Regions from separate parts of the Streptosporangium vulgare genome, predicted to be linked through region 1. Evidence: predicted binding sites of a transcription regulator. Region 1 holds the regulator's gene; each other region holds the start of a gene.
What was found. Region 1 encodes LexA, which represses DNA repair genes until DNA is damaged. Its sites were predicted from a motif close to TCGAACANNTGTTCGA; they were not measured.
Positions count from the first base shown of each region.

Region 2: ruvC (crossover junction endodeoxyribonuclease RuvC) is a predicted target of LexA. The motif match lies at 2,019-2,034, and genes of this name have one in related genera.
Region 3: recA (recombinase RecA) is a predicted target of LexA. The motif match lies at 1,748-1,763, and genes of this name have one in related genera.

Region 1 covers NZ_JBHMBS010000018.1:42,752-47,243, forward strand. Annotated here, with positions in the region: gene nrdR (transcriptional regulator NrdR) at 1-128, opposite strand, end outside; gene ACFFRH_RS30190 (LysM peptidoglycan-binding domain-containing protein) at 550-912, opposite strand; gene lexA (transcriptional repressor LexA) at 1,628-2,338, shown strand; gene leuS (leucine--tRNA ligase) at 2,667-4,492, opposite strand, start outside.
Region 2 covers NZ_JBHMBS010000025.1:51,203-55,694, forward strand. Annotated here, with positions in the region: gene ruvB (Holliday junction branch migration DNA helicase RuvB) at 1-639, opposite strand, end outside; gene ruvA (Holliday junction branch migration protein RuvA) at 785-1,405, opposite strand; gene ruvC (crossover junction endodeoxyribonuclease RuvC) at 1,402-1,986, opposite strand; gene ACFFRH_RS34835 (cation:proton antiporter) at 2,222-3,505, opposite strand; gene ACFFRH_RS34840 (YebC/PmpR family DNA-binding transcriptional regulator) at 3,580-4,332, opposite strand; gene pdxT (pyridoxal 5'-phosphate synthase glutaminase subunit PdxT) at 4,336-4,492, opposite strand, start outside.
Region 3 covers NZ_JBHMBS010000009.1:219,108-223,599, forward strand. Annotated here, with positions in the region: gene ACFFRH_RS20710 (VOC family protein) at 26-514, shown strand; gene ACFFRH_RS20715 (DUF3046 domain-containing protein) at 768-962, shown strand; gene ACFFRH_RS20720 (hypothetical protein) at 1,222-1,500, opposite strand; gene recA (recombinase RecA) at 1,870-3,012, shown strand; gene ACFFRH_RS20730 (regulatory protein RecX) at 3,534-4,031, shown strand; gene rny (ribonuclease Y) at 4,317-4,492, shown strand, end outside.

The sequences.
Region 1 (4,492 bases):
GTCTCCTGCGTGGTGAACCTGCGCCCGCATTCCGAGCACGTACGCCTGCGGCGGATGGCCCCGCCGTCCTCGGTGGCCCGGCTGTCGATGACTCGTGTGTCCAGATGGCGACAGAACGGACAATGCACGCGTGTCGCCTCCTTGACTAACGAAGCGGCCGACCCACCTCACCTACCCATGTCGCGCACGCACAGACGCTCGCGCACACATCTTCGAATAGTCGAGATGCGGTAATGGAACCACAATCTGTGGTGAAGGGTTGCGATGCAGCCACTAGATGTTGTGGTCCAACCGTAGAAGTGCGCGACCATGAACGCAAGTTGAAACGACCTTGCCGGACGAAGTCGCTGATCAGCCGTCACATCCCGGCGTGTCGCCACCCGGGCGAGACCCCTCTCACCCCGGGCGCCCCTTCCCTCACATCCGTCCCAGGCGATCTGTCAGGCGAAAGACCCCGCGCCCCTCCCCCACGCCCGCCGACCGCCCTTTCGGGCCCCTCCCCCGCGTACGCCGCCATCCCCCCACCCGGGGGAGTGAGCCCCTCGGGTCTCAGCGGACGAGGCCCTCGGGGAGGTAGAGCCGGGTCCCCGGCCGGACCTCGGGGCCGGACAGCCCGTTGAGGTCCATGACACGACGGACCGTCGGACCGGCGTCGGCCTCCTCCGTCAACGCGTCCGCGATCTCCCACAGCGTGTCGCCCGCGTGCACCGTGATCCGGGGAAGACCCTCAAGATCCGGCCGCCCGCCCGCCGAGGCCATGTCGATGCGCCCGCCGATCCAGAGCACCCCCAGGGTGAACAGCGCGAGCACCGCCACCGCCACGATCCTTCCACGTCTGGTGAGCCGGAGCGGCCGCCGGACGGGCGCGGGACGGGCGACGCCGGAGCGGCGGGCCCGCGCCACGGGCGCCACCGCCGATCCCGGCACCCGCCTCTGCCCGGAGCCGCGCCCGGATCCCCGCCCGCCCCTCGGCCCGGACCCGCGCCCCGCCTTCGACTCGGATCCGGGCCCGGCCCCCCTGTCGGCCTCGCGACCGGGCCACTGTCTCCGCTCACGCCCGGACGGCCGCCCCGGCTCGCGACCGGACCCCTGCCCGGACTCGCGACCGGGCATCCGCTCGGACCCCCGCCCGGATGCCCGCCCGGACCTCTGCCCGGATCTTTGCCCTGCCCCCCTGCCGGACCGCGGCTCCGGCACCCGCCCCCACCCTGGACCCGGCACCGGCCCGGCCCCCCGCTCCGCCTCGGCCCTCCCCCCGAACCCCTCGGGCCTCGGCGCGGCCTGCTGCGCGAGACCTGGCTCCGGCTCCGGGCGCGGGGGCGGCACGAGCCGCAGGCGCGGCGCCTCCGGTGATCGCCGCGCGGTCCGGGATGCCGGCGCGGTCCTGGATCGCGGTGTCGTCGTGGTCGGTTTCATGGTGACCCCCATCCCCTCGACCTGGCCGAACACATGTCGAAGAAAGATCGGCGAATCGAACACGATGTCGATCGAACTCCCGTACGATGTTGTACACCACGGCGTCGCCGATTTCGAGGACATTCGAACAATTGTTTGAGTATGATCTTCGGCCGAGGTATGGTCGCTGTGTGCGACGTGTCAGATACAGACCGGGAGGCGAGGAGTTCGTATGAGCCAGCACAACGAGAACGGTTCGGCCGCCAGCGACCTGGCGGTGCGAAGGCGTGACTCCCTTGGCCTCACCCCCAGGCAGCGGAAGATCCTTGAGGTGATCCGCGATTCCGTGCAGCAGCGCGGATACCCGCCGTCCATGCGGGAGATCGGTGAGGCGGTGCAGCTCACCAGCACCTCCAGCGTGTCGCACCAGCTGACGGCTTTGCAGCGCAAGGGCTACCTGCGGCGTGATCCGCACCGCCCCCGCGCCCTGGAGGTCCGCCTTCCCGGCGAGCCCGTGCTGTGGGTGGATCCCGACTCCGGTGATGACGAGGCTCCGGTCAGCCGCCCGACCGCCGCCTACGTCCCCCTGGTCGGCCGGATCGCCGCCGGTGGCCCCATCCTCGCCGAGGAGAGCATCGAGGACGTCTTCGCCCTGCCCAAGCAGCTTGTCGGCGAGGGCACGCTCTTCCTCCTCCAGGTGACCGGTGACTCGATGATCGAGGCCGCCATCGCCAACGGCGACTGGGTGGTCGTACGCCAGCAGCCGGTCGCCGACAACGGCGACGTGGTCGCGGCGATGATCGACGGTGAGGCCACGGTCAAGACCTTCAAGCGCAGAGACGGCCATGTCTGGCTGGTCCCGCACAACCCCAACTACGACCCGATCCCGGGTGACGAGGCCACCGTGCTCGGCAAGGTCGTCGCGGTCCTCCGCAAGCTCTGACGGGAGCGTTCCCGGCGGTCTGCTGACCGCTCCCCACCGTTCCCCGCGGCCGCCGGGCGAGCGCCGGAACGCGCCGTTCCGCGGCGAGTTCCACACCACGCGCCTTCGGCCTCCGTGACACGCCGGAGGACGCGCGACACGCCGGAGGGGCGGGGTCCCGATATCGGGACCCCGCCCCTCCGGCGTTTTCGCGGGTGCCGGGGGGCCGCCCATCGGATGGGCGGCTCCCGGGCACCTCCGGCTCACGTTCCGGCAGCGGCCGTCGAGACCACGCCCGACGGCCTCACCGGCCGCGCGGCGACCTTCCCGGCCGCCTGCTCCCGGCCCCCTAGGGGACGATGTTGACCAGCTTGGGCGCGCGGACGATCACCTTGCGCGGCGTGCCGGACAGGAAGGACCTGACCTTCTCCGATCCCAGGGCCAGCGCCTCCAGGTCGGCCTCGGAGATCTCCGGGGAGACCTCCAGCCGGTCGCGCACCTTGCCCGCGACCTGGACGACACAGGTGACCGACTCCTGGACCAGCAGCGCCGGGTCGGCCACCGGCCAGCCCGCGGTGGCGACCGAGGCGGAGTGTCCCAGCCGCTCCCAGCCCTCCTCCGCCGCGTACGGCGCGACCAGGGACAGCATGACCGCCAGGGTCTCGGCGGCCTCCCTGACCGCCGGGTCGGCCGCGCCGGGCCCGGAGTCGATGGCCTTGCGGGCCGCGCTCGTCAGCTCCATCATGCGCGCCACCGCGACGTTGAAGCGGTGGGAGTCGACCAGCTTGGTGACCTCGTCGACGGTGTGGTGGACGACCTTGCGCAGGTTCAGGTCTCCGGCGGTGACGTCCACCCCGGGTGCCGAGGCCGCGCCGGCCTCGGTCATCACCCGGAACGCGCGGGCCAGGAACTTCTGCGACGCCGCCGGGGAGACGTCGGCCCAGTCGATGTCGTCCTCGGGCGGTCCGGCGAAGACGACGGTCAGCCTGACCGCGTCGACACCGTAGGCGTCGATCTGCTGGCCCAGGTCGACACCGTTGCCCAGCGACTTGGACATCGCCTTGCCCTGGTTGATGACCTGCCCCTGGTTCAGCAGGCGGGTGAAGGGCTCGACAAAGTCGATCATCCCCATGTCGTGCAGGACCTTGGTGAAGAACCTGGCGTACAGCAGGTGGAGCACGGCGTGCTCCACGCCGCCGACGTACTGGTCGATCGGGCCCCACCTGCGGACGCGCTCGACGTCGAACGGGCCGTTCTCGTACGCCGGGTCGACGTAGCGCAGGAAGTACCACGAGGAGTCGACGAAGGTGTCCATCGTGTCGGTGTCGCGCTTGGCCGGGCCGCCGCACTTGGGACAGGAGACGTTGACCCAGTCCTCGGCCGAGGCCAGCGGGGAGACGCCCTTGGGTGCCAGGGCCTCGCCGCGCATGTCGGGCAGGGTGACGGGCAGCTGGTCGTCGGGGACGGGGACCTCGCCGCAGTCGCCGCAGTGGATGATCGGGATCGGGCAGCCCCAGAAGCGCTGGCGCGACAGCAGCCAGTCGCGCAGCCGGAAGTTGACCGTGAACCGTCCGGTGCCCCGCTCGCTCAGCACCTCGATGATCTTCCGGATCGCCTCGGTCTTGGCCAGGCCGTCCAGCGGGCCGGAGTTGACCATCGCGCCGTCGCCGGAGGTGGCGACACCGGTCTCGCCCGGATCGGCCAGGCCGGTGTGCACGACCACCCGTACCGGCAGGTCGAAGGCACGGGCGAAGTCCAGGTCGCGCTGGTCGTGCGCGGGCACGGCCATGATGGCGCCGTGGCCGTAGTCGGACAGCACGTAGTCGGCCGCCCAGACCGGCATGCGCTCGCCGCTGACCGGGTTGACGGCGTACCGGCCCAGGAAGACGCCGGTCTTCTCCTTCTCGGTGGACAGCCGGTCGATGTCCGACAACTTCGACACGCTGGTCCGGTACGCCTCGAAGGCCTCGCGCCGGTCGTCGGTGACGATCTCCTCGGCCAGCGCCGCGTCCGGAGCGACCACGAAGAAGGTGGCGCCGTACAGGGTGTCGGGACGGGTGGTGTAGACGGTGACCGGCTCGTCGCGGCCCTCGATCACGAAGTCGACGTCGGCGCCCTCCGAGCGGCCGATCCAGTTGCGCTGCATGGCCAGCACGCGCTCTGGCCAGTTGCCCT
Region 2 (4,492 bases), on a different contig from region 1:
GGCGATCTCACGGGCGGCGTCATCGGGGAGCGTGACGCCCAGCAGGCGCGAGGAGCGGTGCAGCACCTCCTCCAGCTCGGCGACCCCGTAGAAGTCCATGTGCGCGACGAAACCGAAGCGGTCGCGCAGCGGGGCGGGGAGCATGCCGGCCCGGGTGGTGGCCCCGACCAGGGTGAACGGGGCGATCTCCAGCGGGATCGCGGTCGCCCCCGGCCCCTTGCCCACCACGATGTCGACGCGGAAGTCCTCCATCGCGAGGTAGAGCATCTCCTCGGCGGGCCTGGACATCCGGTGGATCTCGTCGATGAACAGGACCTCGCCCTCGGAGAGGGTCGACAGGATCGCCGCGAGGTCCCCGGCCCGCTCCAGCGCGGGCCCCGAGGTGATCCGGAGGGGCACGGAGAGCTCGGTCGCGATGATCATGGAGAGGGTCGTCTTGCCCAGCCCGGGACCGCCGCTCATCAGCACGTGGTCCGGCGGCCGGTTGCGCCGCAGCGCGCTCTGCAGCACCAGCGACAGCTGCTCGCGCACCCGCGCCTGGCCGATGAACTCCTCCAGGCGCTTGGGCCGCAGCGCCGCCTCGATGTATCTCTCGTCGCCCTCGGCGTCGGGCGAGACCAGATCACGGTCGGAACTCACGCCGCCCCTCCCCCGCCCGCCGTGCGGCGGCCTCTCCCACCGTTCCCGCCGTCTTCCCGTACACGCCCATCATGGCCCGTCTTCCGGCGCGCATCCCGTACGGCGTCGCCGCCGGAAGACCGGTGAGGCCCGCCGCGCCCGCTCCTCATCGCACGCTCAGCGCGCGGAGCGCGGCCTTGAGCAGGGCCGCCACCTGCGGGGGGCGGCCCTCGGCCAGCTCGGCGTCGGCCTGCGGCTCGACGATGGCGACCGCCTCGTCGGCGTCCCGCCCCGAGTAGCCCAGGCCGACCAGGCCGGAGTGGACCTGGGCCCGCCAGGCGGGTGCGGCGACGCGGCCGTCGAGCGCGGCGTTGACGGCCTCCTCCGGAGTGCCGAGCTTGTTCTTGAGGTCGACGATGATCCGCTGGGCGCCCTTCGGGCCCACCCCGGGGACCCTGGTCAGCGCCTTGACGTCGGCGGAGGCCACCGCCACCCGGAGCGCGTTGGGGGTGTGCACGGCGAGCATCGCGAGGGCGACCTTGGGGCCGACCCCGCTCGCCGTCTGCAGCATCTCGAAGGTGCCGCGCTCGTCGTCGGTGACGAAGCCGAACAGGGTCAGCGACTCCTCGCGGACCACCAGCGAGGTGGCGAGCCTCACCTCCTCGCCCGTCCTGAGCGTCGCCAGCGTGCCCGGCGTGCAGTGCACGAGGACTCCCACCCCGCCGACCTCGACGACCGCCCCGTCGGGCGCGATCGCGGTCACCTGTCCTCGCACCGAGGCGATCACTTCGCGGTTCCTCTCGGGTGTCCGGCCCTGCCACGGCCTCGGAAGTAGGCGGCGGGGGTCGTGGTGGCGCCCGCCGCCTTCGCGGCGGCCTCGGCCAGCCTGCTCTGGGCCCCGCCCCGCCACACGTGGCAGATCGCGAGGGCGAGCGCGTCGGCGGCGTCGGCGGGCTTGGGCATGGCGTCCAGCCGCAGCAGGCGGGTCACCATCGTGCCGACCTGCTGCTTGTCGGCCGTGCCGCTGCCGGTGATGGCGGCCTTGACCTCGGACGGCGTGTGCAGCGCGACCGGCAGGCCCCTGCGGGACGCGCACAGGATCGCCACGGCGGAGGCCTGCGCGGTGCCCATCACGGTCCTGAGGTTGTGCTGGGCGAAGACCCGCTCCACGGCCACCGCGTCGGGCCGGACCTCGTCGAGCCACCGCTCGATGCCCGCCTCGATCGCCACCAGCCGGGCGCCGATCTCGTCGTCGGCGGGGGTGCGGACGACCCCGACCTTGACCAGGCTCAGCGGCGCGCCGGGCCGCCCCTCGACGGCGCCGAGCCCGCATCGGGTAAGCCCAGGATCGACCCCCATCACCCGCAACTCGGGCAAACGCACCGACACGCCTCCGCTCGCCGAACACCTGTTCGGTGGCAGACTCTACCGCGTGGGAGCGGCCCGCGCACGGCTCTTCCCGGCCCGCGCACGGCTCTTTCCCAGCCCGCCCGCGGCTCTTCCCCGCCCCGCGCACGGCCTCTTCCCCCGCCCGCGCACGGCTCTTCCCCCACCCGCCCGCGGCTCTTCCCCACCCGCCGGGAGCCGGAGACGGGTCCCGGGCTCACAGGTGCTGGGCGGCGGGCTCGGCGTCCTCGGCGTTCTCGTCGCTCTTCTTGTCGCGCAGCCGGTCCAGGCGGTTCATCACCGGCGAGGCCGAGATGCCGTGGATCGCCAGGGAGGCCAGCACGGTGAAGGCGACCACGGCCCAGAGCTCCTCGGCGGGGACGCCGAAGTCGGCCTGGCCGAGGGCGTAGGCGAGGTAGAACAGCGAGCCGATGCCGCGGATGCCGAAGAACGCCGTCGCGACGCGCTCGCGCGGTCCCGCCCTGCCGCCCAGCTCGGCGAGCCACCCGGTCAGCGGCCGGATGACCAGCAGCAGCAGAAGGCCGACCGCGGCGCCCCGCCAGGTGAGCGCGGCCAGGCCGCCCACCGCGACGAAGCCGCCGAGCAGCAGGATGAGCCAGGCGGTGAACAGCCGCTCGATCTGCTCGATGAAACCGTGCAGCACCCCGTTGTAGCCGTGGCTGCGCTCGGCGGCCCTGATGGTGCAGGCGGTCACGAACACCGCGATGAAGCCGTACCCGTGCACCAGCTCGGTGAGACCGTAGGCCAGGAAGGTCGCGGCCAGCGCCACGAAGCCGTCGCGGTGCTCGGCCAGCCGCAGGTCGGACTTCTGGGCGCGGAAGAACAGCCGCCCCAGGCCCTTGCCGATCAGCAGGCCGCACACCACGCCCGCGGCGCACCGGTAGAGCAGGTCCACCAGCGTCCACTCGGCGATCCAGCCGACGCCCCCGCTGACGGCCAGCGCGATCGCGGCGTACACCAGGGGGAAGGCGAGGCCGTCGTTGAGGCCCGCCTCGGAGGTGAGGGTGAAACGGACCTCGTCGTCGGCCTTCTCCGAGTCGACGGGCTCGCCGACCTGCACGTCGGAGGCGAGCACCGGGTCGGTCGGCGCGAGCACCGCGCCGAGCAGCAGCGCCGCCGCCAGGGGCCAGCCGAGCAGGCCGTACGCGGCGGCGGCCACGGCGAGGACGGTGAGCGGGAGCGTCCACCCCAGCAGGCGCCAGGTCGAGGACCAGGCGCGCCGCCCGAAGGGCCGGTTGATGGCGAGCCCGGCGCCCATGAGCGAGATCAGCACGCAGATCTCGGTGGCGTGCTCGACCAGCGCCCGGTGGGCCACCGGATCGGGATCCGGCAGCTCCAGGGGCAGCACGTAGAGGAGGAGCCCGCCCAGCAGGCAGGCGAGCGGGAGCGAGAAGGGGCGCCGGTTGAGGAGCCGGGGCAGCGTGGCCGCGAGCAGCGCGGCGACGCCCGCCACGGTAAAAATCAGATCAGGATTGCCCATTGTGCGCGTGATATGCCCTTGACCACGCGGACAAACCTCGCAGACAACACGAGATCACACCGAATGGCTCGGGGTCACGCGTCGAGCTTCTCCATGACCTCGTCGGAGACGTCGAAGTTGGCCCAGACGTTCTGCACGTCGTCGCTGTCCTCCAGGGCGTCGATCAGCCTGAAGACCTTGCGGGCGCCGTCCTCGTCCAGCGGGACGTTCATCGTCGGCATGAAGCTGGACTCGGCCGAGTCGTAGTCGATCCCGGCCTCCTGCAGGGCCTTGCGGACCGGGACGAGGTCGGTGGCCTCGGAGACGACCTCGAACTGGTCGCCCAGGTCGTTGACCTCCTCGGCGCCCGCGTCGAGGACCGCGACCAGCACGTCGTCCTCGGCGAGCTCACCCTTGGGGACGAGCACGACGCCCTTGCGGTTGAACATGTAGGACACCGAGCCGGGGTCGGCCAGCGAGCCGCCGTTGCGGGTCAGCGCGACGCGGACCTCGGAGGCGGCGCGGTTGCGGTTGTCGGTGAGGCACTCGATCAGCACCGCGACGCCGCCGGGGGCGTATCCCTCGTACATGATCGTCTGCCAGTCGGCGCCGCCGGCCTCCAGGCCGCCGCCGCGCTTACGGGCGCGCTCGATGTTGTCGATCGGGACCGAGCTCTTGCGCGCCTTGGTGATGGCGTCGTACAGCGTCGGGTTGCCGTCCGGATCGGGTCCGCCCGTCCGGGCCGCGACCTCGATGTTCTTGATGAGCTTGGCGAACAGCTTGCCGCGCTTGGAGTCGAGCGCGGCCTTCTTGTGCTTCGTCGTCGCCCATTTGGAGTGGCCGGACATCGCCTAGAGCTCCCTCACCATCTCAGCGAAATATGAATGCACACCGACATCCCCGGTAAGTTCCGGGTGGAAGGACGTGGCGAGCAACGGTCCTTGGCGGACCGCGACGATCCTATCCCCAGGTTCGGCCAGCGCCAGCACTTCCACCTCCGAACCCACG
Region 3 (4,492 bases), on a different contig from region 1:
CGACGTATTGAGTGGTGAGCTAACGGTGAGCATCGACCATCAGGCCATCGAGGCGACACGCGAGCGGATCAAGGCGGAGCACCTCAGAGCTCACCGCCCGCCGAGCAGCGCGAGGGGTTTGCACCACTTCGCGCTGATCTCCTCCGACGTCGAGACGACGATCGCGTTCTACCAGGACCTTCTGGAGTTCCCGCTGACGGAGATCTTCGAGAACCGCGACTACCGGGGCTCGAACCACTTCTTCTTCGACATCGGCAACGGCAACCTGCTCGCCTTCTTCGACTTCCCCGGCCTGGACCTCGGCCCCTACAAGGAGGTCCTCGGCGGGCTCCACCACGTCGCCATCTCCGTCGATCCCTCCACCTGGGAGCGCCTGCGGGGCAAGCTGGAGGCGGCGGGCGTTCCTCACCAGGTCGAGAGCGGCGCGTCCATCTACTTCGCCGACCCCGACGGGGCCCGCCTGGAGTTGCTCGCCGACCCCCTCGGAGAGATGTACGGCTCCCGCGTCCTCTGACGGCCCGTCCTCCCCTTCCCCGCCCCCTCCCTTCCTCGTCCCTGGCCGTCCCACCCTCGGTCGTGACGTCCCTTCCCCCGCCCGCCCTCTCCTTCCCGCTCCCCCGCCCGCCCCCTCCTTCCCGCTCACTCCGTCCCCGGTCCGCCCCGTCCGGCGGGGCCGGGAGAGCGGGGACGCAGGTGGCCCGGCGGCTCGCGGCCCGGCGGCGCGCCGGGCGGGTCGCGGCGCGCCGGAGTGGATCCATACTTGGGGCATGCGCCTATCGGATTTCTGGAAGCGGATGAAGTCACACTTCGGCGACCAGTACGCCGAGTCGTGGGCCCGCGACTACGTCATCGCCGATCTCGGAAGCCGGACGGTAATCCAGGCACTGGCCGACGGGGTCGGCGCCAAGGAGGTCTGGCACGCCGTGTGCGGGGTGACCGACGTCGCGCCCAGGCTCCGCTGAGGGCTGGAAAGCGTCAGGACCGGGAAGCGTCAGGACCGGAAGGCATCAAGGCCGGGGAGCGTCAGGACCGGGAAGCATGAGGGCGGGAGAGGGCGGGGGGCGGCCGGTGAGCGCGAGGAGCCGGCAAGCCTGAGCGAGCGGTGAAACCCCGAGAACACGCGGAAGCCCGAGCCCACGGTGGAAGATCAGAGGACCTGCGGGAAGGCCCGAGGGCCCTCTGAGGGGTGAGTGAGGCCGGGGGAACCGAGAAGGGCCGGGGTCAGGACGGTTCCGTGAGCGGGGCGAGGAGCTTCTCCACCGAGTCGGCCGCCTGCGCGGGATCGTCGGCGCTCTCCTCGCCGTCCGGCGACCACAGGAACATCCAGCCGTCCCTGACCGGGGTGGCGAAGACGATGGTCTGCCGGTGGCTGTCCGGATGCCACACCCACAGCACCGGGGCGCTGCCTCCGAGGGTGCGGCTCGCCAGCCCTCGTTGTCGCAGTTCGGCGGCCAGGGAGTCGAGATGGGCTAGGCGTTGCTGCGTGAACGCGTTGGGCACGTCGGGCACCTCGGGTCGTTTCCCCTCAGGATCACTCCAGGTCAGCCCGGTTACAACAGGTCCGAGGTAATTCTTGGAAATGTCGCTTCCTGGATGGGGTCCCCGCCCCCGGGGGCCACGACCCGCCGGCCGTGCGCGGCCTCGTGGGGGCCTCGCGGGGCCACTCCCGGTCGTACGCGGGGGAGTCGCCGGGGGAGTTCCGCGGCGGTTCGCGACTCCCGTAACGTATGGTGCCAACGAGCGGCGATCGAACAATCGTTCGGCTATATTGAACAGGCCACCACTCCTGGCGTGCCCTCCCGAAATTGTCGGCGGCACCCCGTAGCTTTCTGGCAACCGATCCAACCCGCGACCCTTCAGGGGGCTCCCATGGCAGCTAACGACCGCGAGAAGGCGCTTGAGACCGCACTCGCTCAGATCGAGCGGCAGTTCGGCAAGGGCTCGATCATGCGCCTGGGCGACGAGACCCGGGCGCCCATCGAGGTGGTTCCCACCGGCTCCATCGCGCTCGACGTGGCTCTCGGCATCGGCGGCTTCCCGCGTGGCCGCATCGTCGAGGTCTACGGTCCCGAGTCCTCGGGCAAGACCACGGTCGCCCTGCACGCGGTGGCCAACGCCCAGCGCGGCGGCGGCATCGCCGCGTTCATCGACGCCGAGCACGCGCTCGACCCGGAGTACGCCCAGAAGCTGGGCGTCGACACCGACGCGCTGCTCGTCTCCCAGCCCGACACCGGTGAGCAGGCGCTGGAGATCGCCGACATGCTGATCCGGTCCGGCGCCGTCGACCTGCTGGTCATCGACTCGGTCGCGGCCCTGGTGCCCAAGGCCGAGATCGAGGGCGAGATGGGCGACAGCCACGTCGGTCTCCAGGCCCGTCTGATGTCCCAGGCGCTGCGCAAGGTCGCCGGAGCGCTCAACAACACCGGCACCACCGCGATCTTCATCAACCAGCTCCGCGAGAAGATCGGCGTCATGTTCGGCTCGCCCGAGACCACGACCGGTGGAAAGGCGCTGAAGTTCTACGCCTCGGTCCGTCTCGACATCCGCCGCATCGAGACGCTGAAGGACGGCACCGAGGCGGTCGGCAACCGCACCCGGGTGAAGGTCGTCAAGAACAAGATGGCTCCGCCCTTCCGCGTGGCCGACTTCGACATCCTCTACGGCGTCGGCATCTCCCGCGAGGGTGGCCTGATCGACATGGGCGTCGAGCACGGCTTCGTCCGCAAGTCCGGAGCTTGGTACACCTACGAGGGTGACCAGCTCGGCCAGGGCAAGGAGAACGCGCGAAACTTCCTCAAGAGCCACCCGGACATGGCGAACGAGATCGAGAAGAAGATCAAGGAGAAGCTCGGCGTCGGCCCGCGCGTCGACAGCCCGGCCACCCCGTCGCCCGCCCCCGTGGCTTCGGCCCCGGCCGCCGCCTCCGGCCGCGCGTCCGGTGCCGCTTCGGCCTCCGCCGCGTCCGGCCGCGGCTCCAAGGCCGCCGCCGCTCCCAAGCCGGGTGACGCCTGAAGCCGGGCTGATCGATGACCACGGGACCTGACTCCGGTCCGGCCGGCGAGGCCGGGCCGAGAGACTGGGGTGCCTGGCCCGACGAACCTCGGGCGGCCTCACCGGGCCGGCGCGGGCGTGACCACGGCCCGTCCGTCTCGGAGGGAGGCTTTCGCGAGGAAGCCACGGACTTCGCGGGTGACGGGCCATTCGCGGGTGGCGGGCCACGAGGCCGGAAGAAGCGCGCCTCACGGCGCGGACGGCGGTCCGGGGGCTCTACCTCGGGTTTTCTTCCTGACGGACCTGATGGGCCTGACGGATTCGACGGGCCTGTCGGACTTGACGGATTCGACGGATCTGACGGATCCGCTGAATCCGCTGAATCCGCTGAATCCGATGGATCCAACGGATTCGGCGGGCGCGGCAGGTCGGGTGGGCGCGGCAGGTTCGGCGGACGCGGCCGGTCTGACGAACGTGACAGGTCCGGAGGGGCGGCCGAGGGGTCTGGGGCGAGCCGGGAGGCCGGAGCCGATCCGCAGGCGGTGGCGCGGGGCATCTGCCTGCGGCTGCTGACCATGGCGCCGCGCACCCGAGCCCAGCTCGCGGAGGCGCTGCGCAAGCGCGAGGTGCCCCAGGAGGCGGCGGACGCCGTGCTGGAGCGCTTCTCCGAGGTCGGGCTCATCGACGACGAGGCGTTCGCCGCGGCATGGGTGAGCTCGCGCCACGCCGGGCGGGGGCTCGCCAGAAAGGCCCTCGCCTCGGAGCTCCGCCACCGAGGGGTGGACGAGGAGACCGTGAAGGAGGCGGTGGATCGGCTCGATCCCGAGGAGGAGGCGGAGACCGCCCGTCGCCTTGTGCGGCGCAAGCTCTCCTCGACCCGGGGCCTGGAGCCCGCGGTCAGGACCCGCAGGCTGGCCGGCATGCTCGCCCGCAAGGGATACGGTCCCGGCCTGGCATTTCGCGTGATCCGCGAAGTGCTGGAGGACGAAGGGGCGGAAACATCGCCATTCGCGGAGGATCAAGGCTATCCGCTCGACTAGTTCAAAGCAGCTTGACAGCGGGTCTTTGCTTGCTCGTTACCTCTCTGACGCTTAATCTCAACGGCAGTGAGGAGTTACTCCGCGCAGCGCGGATTGTCATAGCGGTGTAATACGGACAAGCAGGCTTGGCGGATGAGGACGGGACGACGGACCGGCGGGAACAGCCGGTGAGTGATCCCCTCTGGGTTCACTCCTGTCCCGATGATGCGCCTCTTGAGCTTTCCGTGCCGTGCGTGTGACCCCTCGTGTGCCTGATATTTGCGACGCGAGGAAGGTGAGGCGCGCATGGATCCGGTCGTGGTCGTCATGTTGACAGTGACGGTTGTGGCTCTCGCCGTGATGACAGCCGTGCTGGTCGTGTTGCTGCGTCGTATAGGTGGAGCCGGGGCCCCGAAGGGCCCCACGCCTGAGCAGGAGGCCGAGGTCCAGGCCCACCTGGAGGAGGCCAGGCGCGAGGCCGC